DNA from 2 places in the Paenibacillus sp. sgz302190 genome. Region 1 is predicted to be linked to the other one. Evidence: riboswitches for the same ligand, from Rfam matches in the RefSeq annotation. Region 1 holds a riboswitch; the other holds the start of a gene.
What was found. Region 1 has a riboswitch for cobalamin ahead of nrdI (class Ib ribonucleoside-diphosphate reductase assembly flavoprotein NrdI). Riboswitches for the same ligand answer to the same signal wherever they lie in the genome.
Positions count from the first base shown of each region.

Region 2: another riboswitch for cobalamin. It lies ahead of cobJ (precorrin-3B C(17)-methyltransferase); the one in region 1 lies ahead of nrdI (class Ib ribonucleoside-diphosphate reductase assembly flavoprotein NrdI).

Region 1 covers NZ_JBZYAO010000070.1:81-5,387, reverse strand. Annotated here, with positions in the region: gene nrdF (class 1b ribonucleoside-diphosphate reductase subunit beta) at 1-652, opposite strand, end outside; gene nrdE (class 1b ribonucleoside-diphosphate reductase subunit alpha) at 675-2,759, opposite strand; gene nrdI (class Ib ribonucleoside-diphosphate reductase assembly flavoprotein NrdI) at 2,746-3,105, opposite strand; cobalamin riboswitch at 3,243-3,449, opposite strand; gene serC (3-phosphoserine/phosphohydroxythreonine transaminase) at 3,933-5,021, opposite strand; partial or broken gene AC6RNO_RS35860 (2'-5' RNA ligase family protein) at 5,162-5,307, shown strand, end outside.
Region 2 covers NZ_JBZYAO010000005.1:32,074-38,062, forward strand. Annotated here, with positions in the region: gene AC6RNO_RS08220 (guanylate kinase) at 1-276, opposite strand, end outside; gene AC6RNO_RS08225 (DUF1361 domain-containing protein) at 444-1,112, shown strand; gene AC6RNO_RS08230 (hypothetical protein) at 1,127-1,357, shown strand; cobalamin riboswitch at 1,401-1,604, shown strand; gene cobJ (precorrin-3B C(17)-methyltransferase) at 1,750-3,423, shown strand; gene AC6RNO_RS08240 (CbiX/SirB N-terminal domain-containing protein) at 3,491-4,438, shown strand; gene cobK (precorrin-6A reductase) at 4,435-5,211, shown strand; gene AC6RNO_RS08250 (precorrin-8X methylmutase) at 5,218-5,868, shown strand; gene AC6RNO_RS08255 (cobalt-precorrin-5B (C(1))-methyltransferase) at 5,876-5,989, shown strand, end outside.

The DNA.
Region 1 (5,307 bases):
CCTGCTCCTGCGGCGTCAGCTCCTCGTACACTTCCTGGGCAAGCACGCCCACATACAGCCCGTGAATGCTTTCGTCGCGCAAAATCAGATCGATGATTTCGCCGCTGCTAGTCATCTTGCCTTGGCCGGCCAAATACAGCGGATAGAAAAAGCCGCTATAGAACAAATAGCTTTCAAGCAGCACGGATGCCGCCATAGCCAAATACAGATCCTTGCGGGTGTGAATGCCGTCGTAATATTTGGCAATCGTATTCGCCTTGAACTGCAAATACGGATTTCGCTCCACCCAGAGGAAAATGTCGTTGATCTCCTCCGTCGTAGACAGCGTCGTAAAAATGCTGCTGTACGATTTGGCGTGAATTTGCTCCATCATGCCCATGAAGCTGAGCACCGCTTTGCGCTGCAGCCCGTCCACATGCTCCAAAATTCTTGGCATCCCTACGCCGCCCTGCATCGTATCGAGCAGCGTAAGCCCGCCCAGCACTTTCATATACAGGTCGCGCTCCGCTTCGTTCAGCGTCATCCAGGACATTTTATCGTCAGACAGAGGAATTTCTTCGTCCGTCCAAAACTGCATAATATTTTGATTCCAGAACGTGATCGTAAAATCGTCGTCAGGCCGGTTCCAGTTGACGGCTCTCTTGGTGGTCATCTTGTATTCATTCCCCTTCCCGTTACACCGAACAGCTGACGCACTCTTCAACGGAGAGCTGGTTCGTCCGCGTGTAATAGAGCGATTTTAACCCGACGCGGGCAGCGTACAAATAATAGCGCGCAAGCTGTCTGGTCGTCACATCGCTGTTGACATGAAGCACCGTCGAAATGCCTTGATCGACATGCGTCTGGATTTCGGCAATCAGGTCAAGAATTTTGAATTGGTTCATTTGATACGCCGATTTATAGAAGAAGAAATTGTCTCTCCGCAAATACGGCATCGGGTAATACGTCGTCGAGTTCGCGTACGTCCGCGTTTCGATCGGCTCGACGATCGGCATGACGCTGGAAGTCGCATTCTGGATGTACGAAATGCTTTGCGTAGGAGCGATAGCCATTCTGTACGCATGGTAAAGCCCGTGAGCGCGCACTTCTTCCTTCAGCTTGGCCCAATCGTCCGGAGAAGGAATCTGCATGCCCTCGAACAGTTGTTTCACCTTGTCTGTGACCGGGCGGTAATCGGTTTGCAAGTAGCGGTCAAAATAAGCGCCGCCGGCATATTCTGAAAGCTCGAACCCGTCGAACGTCTCGCCCTTCGACTTCGCGATCTCCATGCTTTTTTCAATCGAGAAGAAATTCATCGCCATGAAAAACGTGCGGACAAAATCTTTCGCTTCTTCGCTCTCATAACTGATCTTGTTTTTGGACAAATATCCGTGCAGGTTCATCGCACCCAGTCCGACCGAGTGCAGCTCGCGGTTCGCCTTCGCTACGCCCGGCGCGTTGGCGACCGTCGTCATATCGCTGACGGAGGTCAGCGCAATCATGCCCTCGTGCACCGATTCGCGCAGCTTTTTCAGATCCATGACATTCGCTATGTTCAAGGAAGCCAGATTGCAGCTAATATCTCTGCGAATCAGGTTCTCATCGCCGTAATCGCCGATTTCCGACGTCTCTTGCAGCTGAAAAATTTCCGTGCAAAGGTTAGACATCTTGATCGCGCCGATCTGCTTGAGCGGGTGCGCCAAATTCGCATTGCTGCGGTTCATCATGTAAGGATAGCCGGATTCCAGCTGCGTCGTGGCGATTTTTACGAGCATTTCGCGGGCGCTCATCACCGGTTTCTTTTTGACTCTAGGGTCCGCCAGCAGCGTGTCGTACATCTCGTCCATGTCCATATCGTCAAGGTGCTTGCCGTACGCTTTGTATACCGTATAAGGCGCGAACACATGCAGCGGCTGGTTCTCTTCGGCCAGTTTGTAGAACTTATTCGGCACGATCAAACCGATCGACAGCGTTTTGAGGCGCGACTTTTCGTCCGCATTGATTTTTTTGCTGTCCAAAAATTCCATGAGGTCCCATCCGAAGATGTTGTAATACGCCGCTCCGGAACCTTTACGCTGGCCCATCTGATCCGCATAGGAAAAAGCGTCCTCCATAAGCTTGAGCACCGGCATAATGCCTTTGGCCGCACGCTCGACGCCTTTGATCGACTCTCCGCGGCCGCGCAGCTTGGACAGATTGACGGCCACGCCGCCGCCGATTTTGGACAGCTGCATGCACGTGCCCAGCACATAGTTAATCGAATTCAGCGAATCGTCCATCTCCAGCAGGAAGCAGGATACCATCTCGCCCCTGCGGCTTTTGCCGGCATTCAAAAACGTCGGCGTCGCAGGCTGCAGCCGCTGTTCCATCATCGATTTCGCCAACTGTTTCGCCGTTTCCGCATCGCCGCGACCCAAGTAAAGCGCCACAATCGCGACCCGGTCCGCATAATGCTCAAGATAAAGGGTTTTATCGTCACTGCGCAAAGCGTAATCCGTATAAAACTTCGAAGCCGCCATATACGAGGAGAATTCGAAGTTATATTCGTGAGTGATTTTGTATGTATCTTCAACTTCGGATGCGGAATATTTCTCGTAAACATCCTCGTAAAAGTTGTTATCTATCATGTAACGAACCTTCGAAGCCGTATCGGCAAAATGAAGGCTGTTGCGGTTCACTTCTTCCATAAATTCGTGCACGGCTTCCCGGTCTTTCTCCAATTGAAAAAAGCCGTCGACACCGCGCTGCATGATCTGGTTGTTTAACTCAATATGCCGCAATTGCGTGCACCTCCTGAACAAATCGCTGAACATCCTGCCGGGTTCCGGACAGTTCAAACTTGCCGAGCACAGGCACGCCGTAACGCTCGGCGATGCGGTCCGCGCTCTTTGCGAATCCATCTCCCCAATTCCGGTTCCCGCTGGCCGCTACGCCTTGGAGCCTAGGATGGTTCCGCTCCAAAAAGTGTGCGACTTTCTCCGGAATTTGACCAAAGCCTGTCGTATAGGTGACAAGCACGAAAGGTTCATCCATCTTCATCGCCTCTTCAATTTGAACCGCAGGCAAATTTAATTTTTTAATAAATCTGCGGACATTTCCCGTCTTGGAATCGTAAGCAATCAGCATGGGATTTCGTCTCCTTCTGTCAAAACCATTAAAATGGCGCATTCGGCAAAAAGAAGGACCGAATACGCCACAGGAACATGCGAACATAACGCCTGCCACTGGAGTGGGAGTCTGGACACCTTCCTATCTGCCGTAGGGGTGATTCTTACGAATAGGCAGGTCTCCTGGCTTGGGATCATCATTCCCATCCGCCTTCCCGGCTTTCCTATCGGAGCAAGCCAGTGGCAATCGGATGAAAACTCCTCCTGAACAGTGGCGGGACCGCGCCGGATTTGCACCGGACTTCCCTATTAAGCTTCGTGCGTGTCTCTAGAACGCGAAGCACCTATCCATCACGAGATATAGTTGATAGATTTCAATTTATATCAAGATATAGTGTTTGTCAATGAGCAAATCCGACTATCAAACCTCGAAAATCTCTCATTTCGGAAGCCTCGTTCAGCTATAAAAAACGGCAAAAAATATGTGGATAAAAGGCGTGAAATGGCAAAATAAGGAACGTCATTTTCGGCTGTTCCTTGTCCGGCGCGGGCTAAATCGGAGTCCTGATTTCATCATTCAGAGCAATGCGCTGGGGATATTCGCTTGCAAATCTGGGGATAAACTGGGGATAATCCGGTACGAAAGTGGTGCACCAAAAACAAAAAAATAGGTCCATGCCAGCATCCTCATAGGCCTTTAGGACCCCCATGCAACAACAACGGGACGAAGCCCTCTCTACCAAATAAATCCAATTTCATGCCAAAACACCAAACAAAGCTATCCAGGGACGGAACAACGCCCTGAATAGCTTTAAAAATTGAATGATACAAGTCCAGCCGGTCGATTTATCCGTTGCGCTTTTGGAAATCGGCCATAAAGTCAGCCAACGCTTTGCAGGAAGCATATGTCACCGCGTTGTAAGTCGAAGCTCTTAATCCGCCTACGCTGCGATGGCCTTTCAAACCGACAAAGCCGTTCTGCTCGGACTCTTTAATAAATTTCTTCTCAAGCTCCTCATCCTGCAGACGGAACGTCACGTTCATCATCGAACGGCTGCCCGCATCGACCGGACTGCGGTAGAAGCCTCCGCTTTGATCGATCGCGCTGTAGATCAGGCCTGTTTTTTCGAGGTTGTTTTTTTCGATGGCCGCAAGTCCGCCCTGCTCTTGAATCCATTTCAGCACAAGGTTTACCATGTAGATGGAGTACACCGGCGGCGTATTATACAACGAGTTGTTTTTGCCATGGATTTCATAGCGCAGCATCGTTGGAATGGTTTTTGGCAAATCCTGGAGCATGTCCTCTTTCAGGATAGCGACGGTAACGCCGGACGGACCGAGGTTTTTTTGCGCGCCCGCGTAGATCATGCTGAATTTCGACACATCGACAGGACGGCTCAAAATGTCGCTGGACATATCGGCGATCAGCGGCACGCTGCCTGTGTCCGGAAAGCTTTGGAACTGCGCCCCTTCGATCGTTTCATTGGAAGTGAGGTGCAAATAGGCTGCATCCGGATGAATGTTGATTTCGCTTAAATCCGGAATTTTCATAAACTTTTGCTCTTTCGAGCTGGCTGCGATGGACACTTCGCCGAACAATCCCGCTTCCTGAACCGCTTTCTCCGCCCAAGCGCCGGTCAGAACATAGCTGCCCACTTTGCCCTGTTTGAGGAAGTTCATCGGAATCATGGCAAACTGCGTGCTCGCACCGCCTTGCAGAAATTGCACCTGATACCCTTCCGGAATGCCGAAAATTTGTTTGAGCAGCTGCTGAGTTTCGTTGTGGACCTGCTCATATTCCGCGCTGCGGTGGGAGATTTCCATAATCGACATGCCGATTCCTTTAAATTCGACAAGCTCCTCCTGCGCCTTTTGCAGCACTTCGAGCGGAAGCGCCGCAGGCCCCGCATTAAAATTATACGCACGATTGCTCATGAATAACCCACCTTTGCTTAATATACTATGGTTATGATAGCAAGATTCGCCTCACGCATCAAGTAAAACCTCTGCTGGACATGCTAAGCTTTAAGTCCGCATGTCAAACGGCACCAATACAAAGCTCTAGGAGGAATAGTATGTCTCTTCAAAATTTTTCCGCCGACCCGTACCGGCTGTTCGTCGGCATCCGTCTCCCCGACGCGTCCAAAGCGGCGCTGGACGCGTGGAAAGGCAGCGCTCAGGAGAAGCTGCCTTTTCACAAGTGGACGCATCCGCAGGACGT
Region 2 (5,989 bases), on a different contig from region 1:
TTGATCGATGTCCGCACGTTTGATTCCGTAAAAATTTCCGTCGATTTCCGCCGTCTGAAAAAATTCACCGTTAATATCCGCATCGATGAACGCTTTCCGTGAAATGAATTTGTAATCTCTGCCTTCGATTTCTTTAGGTCTTGGAGTTCGTGTTGTGTAAGATGCAACCGATGAGAAGCCGAGCTCTTTGGCAATTTGGTGCGCAATTGTTTTGCGACCGGAACCGCTTGTGCCTGTGAACACAAAGATCAATCCGCCGGTTTGCTGTCCGCCCATAATGAATCCTCCTCCAAATATGAAATTTTGAAAGCGATATCGTGATAGTTTTATTATAGTACGAATATTCGGAAAATTAAAGAGAGAATTCGTGTTTCATAGATTGTGCGGTATAATAGAAACGTCGAAAGGAGCTGTTCCTGCTGAATTTCAAAATATATGTGCAAATGAATCGGGCATTGTTTTACTTGGTCGGTATGCTTGCGGTCGCGTCAGCGGCTTGTACGGCGCTGCTGCTGGTCCGTATTTACGGGTCGTCGGGCAGCTTTCTGTACAGATGGTTGATTGCGCCGAATTTGATGCTGGCCTGGATTCCGCTTGCGGCGGCGCTGGCCGTTCGTTACTGGTGGCATATGAAGCAAACATTCCGCATCAGACTGCTGATCGGATTGCTGGTATGGCTCCTGTTTTTGCCGAATGCTCCGTATATGTTGACGGATCTGGTGCATTTGACATATTTGAAATCGTCGGTTCCCGTACATTTTGACGTATTGCTGAACGCTTTTACCGCGATTATTGCCCTTTGGGTCGGCTTGTTTGCCTTCTATCTCGTGCACGAAATATGGTTGGGACTGCTTCGCCCGGCCGCAAGCTGGATGTTGGCCGGCGTCTTGCTGCTGCTGTGCAGCGTTGGCGTGTTTTTGGGCCGCTTTTTGCGGTATAACAGCTGGGATTTTTTCCGCAAGCCCTGGGCGATCGCGCAAGATTCCATAAAGCTGCTGGAGCAGCGGGATGCGCTCGTTTTTATCGGCGTGTTTATGCTGGTTCTTAGCTGTTTGTACCTTGTTTTTTACGCTTCTGTCCGGTATCGGGCCGCCGCAAAGAACGTTCGTTAAGAAGGAGAGTTTTCATGCCCAAATATGCAAATCTAAGTATCGAGGCAACGCAATTTTTGCAAAATAAAACAGGCAGCACTCACCTGGAATGTTATACATACATCGATCCGGAGCGGACGGAAGAAAGTTTTTTTGTCGTGCGTACGACGAACAAAGTGATTCATGTCGGCTTTTCCGAAATTGCGTACGATCCGGCCGATTACAAGAGTTTGCTGGAAGGTCTCTACCGCTCTGTCTATGAATAATTGCATGGACAATGCATACGATTGATGATAGGATGATTTTAATTGCATATGGATGGAACCAGGTGCTGAATGATACGTTTCATTCAGTTAAAAGGGAAGTCCGGTGAGAATCCGGCACGGACCCGCCACTGTAACGATCGGGCTTTGGAGCAAAGCCTCTCCTTGGCAGCATGTCACTGGGCAATACCCGGGAAGACGCCGGGAGTATGATCGAAGTCAGGAGACCTGCCCGGTTTGAACGACACTTTTGCCCTACGAGGAATTAGGGTGTGTTAGAGGGCGGTTGCTCCTGTGCTTATTGAAAAGACGTTCAAACCAGGCATTTCTAACATGATGTTGTGTTGGAAATGCTTTTTTATTCGTGCAAAAGGTTTTTAGAAAGGGTGATTGCTATGCCGGGGAAATTGCTCGTCATCGGTTTCGGGCCGGGAAGTTTCGAACATATTACGAAGCGGGCGCGCGAGGCTATTCAAGAAAGTGAAATCATCATCGGCTACAATACATATGTCGATCTTATATCCGGCTTGATTTCGGAACAACAAATTGTAAGAACCGGAATGACGGAGGAAGTGAGCCGGGCGCAAGAGGCGGTCAGACAAGCGAAGCTGGGGAAAAAGGTAGCGGTCATCTCAAGCGGAGACGCCGGTGTGTACGGGATGGCCGGCCTTGTCTACGAAGTGTTGATGGAGCAAGGGTGGACGCCAGCGGGCGGCGTCGAAGTTGAAATCATCCCCGGCATCTCGGCCATCAATTCCGCTGCATCCTTGCTGGGCGCGCCTATTATGCACGATGCGTGCACGATCAGCTTGAGCGACCATTTGACGCCGTGGGAGCTTATTGCAAGGCGGGTGGAAGCCGCGGCGCAGGCGGATTTTGTCATTGCGCTGTACAACCCGCGCAGCGGAAGAAGGACGCGGCAAATCGTCGAGACGCAGCGCATTTTGCTTCAGCACCGTTCGCCGCAAACGCCGGTCGGCATCGTCAAGAGCGCATACCGGGATCGGGAGCACGTCGTCGTAACGACGCTGGCCGATATGCTGAATCATGATATCGGGATGCTGACAACGATTATTATCGGCAACTCGGCGACCCAAAATTATGACGGCCTGCTGATAACCCCGCGGGGGTATCAGCGCAAATATACGCTGGGCGCGGAGACGCAGCCGCTCAAGCCGCATCAGCGGCTGCGGGCCGAGGCGGAGCCTTGGGCGCTCGCGCAGGAGGAAGAGGCTCCGGCCGAAGACCGGAGCGAAAGCGCGGGAGCCGCAGCCGGCGGAGAGCCGGCCGTTCGGCAGGCAGCGCAAGCGGCGGCCCAAGCCAGCAGCCCTTTGCAGCTGGCGATGGAGGCGCTGGAGCTGGTTTCCCGGGGCAGCGGCGGCGCTGCGGGGGCTTTGGAGCCGATGGCGTTTACCGCGACAAAGTCGATCTTTGAATTTGCGGTAAGCCCGGGGATCGCAAATAAACGGTTGAGCGCGGCGCAGTTATGCGCGCTGGGCGAAATCGTCGGCGACAGGGGCGACATCGAATATTCGCCGCACCATCAATTGATCGTCCGCATCCAGACGGACAATCCGCAGGATATCACTTCCGAGCTGAGCGAGCTCGGCCTCATGCTTTCGCCGATCGGCGACGTTGCGCAGATTAAAGCCTGCGACTTTTGCAATCTGGAAAAAGGGGAATCGATTCCTTATGCGGAGGCGCTGCATCAAAGAATCGGCAATCTGGAGGTACCGAAGGAGCTGAAAATCGGCTTCAACGGCTGCGGCATGGCTTGCTATGGCGCGGTGCAGCAGGATATCGGCATCGTATACCGGAAGGAAAAGTTCGATTTGTTTTTGGGAGGCAAAACCGTCGGCAGAAACGCGCATCCGGCCCAACCGGTAGCGGAAGGCATCGATCCGTCGGAGCTCGTCGAGCAGGTCGTCAGAATTGTCGAGCGGTACAAGCGGGAAGGGCATCCGAACGAGCGGTTCCACAAGTTTTTTAAACGCGTTAAAGAAATAGAAGGCTACCGCCACCAGGAAGCGCAAGGATTCGTCATTGAAAACGCCGTCTGCGGCGATTAGAACGTTATACCAGCATGTTCGTTTTTTATGGATAGAGCACGGTGAAGTTTTGGGAGGGGATAAAGACATGAATGCTGTCTTGTTTGTAGGGCACGGAAGCCGGGATGAGGAAGGCAATGAGGAGGTCCGGCAGTTTATTGCGGAAATTGCCGGGAAGATGGACGGTTTTATCGTAGAGACTTGTTTCCTTGAATTCGTCGAGCCGACCATCGCTCAAGGAATCGATCGCTGTATCGAGCTTGGCGCGGACCGGGTTGTGGTCATACCTATTATTTTATTTGCGGCCGGTCATGCCAAAATTCATATTCCCGCGGCGATTGACGAGGCTAAGCGGAAATACCCGCATATCGGGTTTACATACGGCAGACCGATCGGCGTACACGATCAAATTTTGGACATTTTAACGTCCAGAGTGCAGGATTCCGGCGTTCGGCTGGAGAATGAGCTGGAGGACACGGCGTTTTTGATCGTCGGCCGGGGCAGCAGCGATCCGGATGCCAACAGCGATCTGTTCAAAATTTCCAGGCTGCTTTGGGAACGGCTGAAAGTAAAATGGGTGGAGACGGCTTTTATCGGCGTTACCGCTCCGCTGATGGATGACGGCGTGGAACGATGCATCAAGCTCGGCGCCAAAAAAGTAATTATTTTGCCTTATTTTCTTTTTACAGGCATTTTGATTCAGCGGATGGAGGAAATGGTGGAAGGATACCGCCGGCAGTATCGGGAGCAGGAATTTCATTTGGCTCCTTACTTCGGCTTCCATCCGCTGCTGCAGGAAATTTTGATCGGCCGGGCGCTGGAAGCGGTGCAGGACGAGGTTAAAATGAACTGCGACATGTGCCAATACCGTCTAGAGGCGATGAAGCATATCGATCACCATCATCATCACGACCATGACCATGATCACGGACATCACCATCACCATGATCATGATCACGACCATCATCATCACGATCACGATCATCATCATGACCACGACCATGAGCACGAGCACGCGGGAGGAACGAAGCGATGATACTCGTTTTAGCGGGCACAAGCGATGCCAGGGAGCTGGCGCTGCGGATCCGGTCAGCCGGGCATGCCGTGCTGACGACGGTCGTCACGGAGAGCGCCGCCAAAAGCATGGAAGCCGCAGGGCTGCCCGTGCTGACAGGCAGGCTGACAGCCGAGGATATGCGGCGGTTGATTGCCGACAAGGGCGTTCGCGTCGTAGCGGACGCCACGCATCCTTTTGCCGAGGAGGTGTCGAAGAACGCCATGGCCGCGGCGCAAGCTGCGCAAGTTCCGTATGTGCGGTTCGAGCGGCAAAGTCTTGCCTACGAGCAGAGCGCGCTCGTCACGATCGTGGACGACTACAAGCAGGCCGCTGAGGCCGCCGCGCAAAAAAAGGGCTGCATCATGCTGACTACGGGCAGCAAGACGCTGAAAATTTTTGCCGACCGGCTGAACGGTTTGCCTGACACGACACTCGTCGCCCGCATGCTGCCGCGCAAAGACAACATGGAAAAATGCGAGGAGCTCGGCATCGAGCAAAAAAACATCGTCGCCATGCAGGGGCCTTTTTCCAAAGAGCTGAACAAAGCGCTGTATGCGCATTACAACGTAACTTTGATGATTACGAAGGAAAGCGGCAAAGTCGGAGCGGTGGACGAAAAGCTCGAAGCGGCGCTGGAGATGGGCATCGAAAGCATCGTCATCGGCAGGCCGGGCATCGAATACGGGACGCTGTTCTCGGATTTTGACGGAGTCGTTCGGCATATCGGGGAGTCGATCAATAAGGAGGCGTAATTCTACGTGGAATTTCATACAGAGTTCAAACCTTTAACCGTACAACCGCAGGAAATTGAGGAAAAAAGCTTCGAGATGATTACGGAGGAGCTTGGCGAGCATCCGTTTACGGACGAGCAGTACCCGGTCGTGCAGCGGGTCATTCACGCTTCGGCGGATTTTGAGCTGGGACGCAGTCTGGTGTTCCATCCGAGGGCGATTCAGGCGGGCGTGGAAGCGATCCGCGCAGGCAAAATTTTGGTGGCCGACGTACAGATGGTGCAGGTCGGCATCAGCAAGCCGCGGATCGAGCAGTTCGGCGGAGAAGTCAAGGTGTACATCTCCGATGCCGACGTAATCGAGGAAGCGAAGCGGCTGAATACGACGCGGGCGATCGTTTCCATCCGCAAAGCGATCAAGGAAGCGGAAGGCGGCATCTTCGCCATCGGCAATGCGCCGACGGCGCTGCTGGAGCTGATCCGCCTCGTCAAGGAAGGCGCGGCCAAGCCGGGCCTCATCGTCGGCGTGCCCGTCGGCTTCGTATCCGCGGCGGAATCGAAGGAGGAGCTCGCGAAGCTGGACGTGCCGTTCATCACGAACATCGGCCGCAAGGGCGGCAGCCCCGTGGCCGTCGCAGCGGTGAACGCGCTGTCGATTCTCGCCGCGCGCAAGGAGTAGCGCGCGTATGGCAGAGGACGCGAAGCCGCTGCGCTACGGCTACACCACCGGCTCCTGCGCCACCGCAGGAGCCAAAGCCGCGCTGTTGGCGCTCATCGGGCAGGCGCCGCAAGCGCAAGTG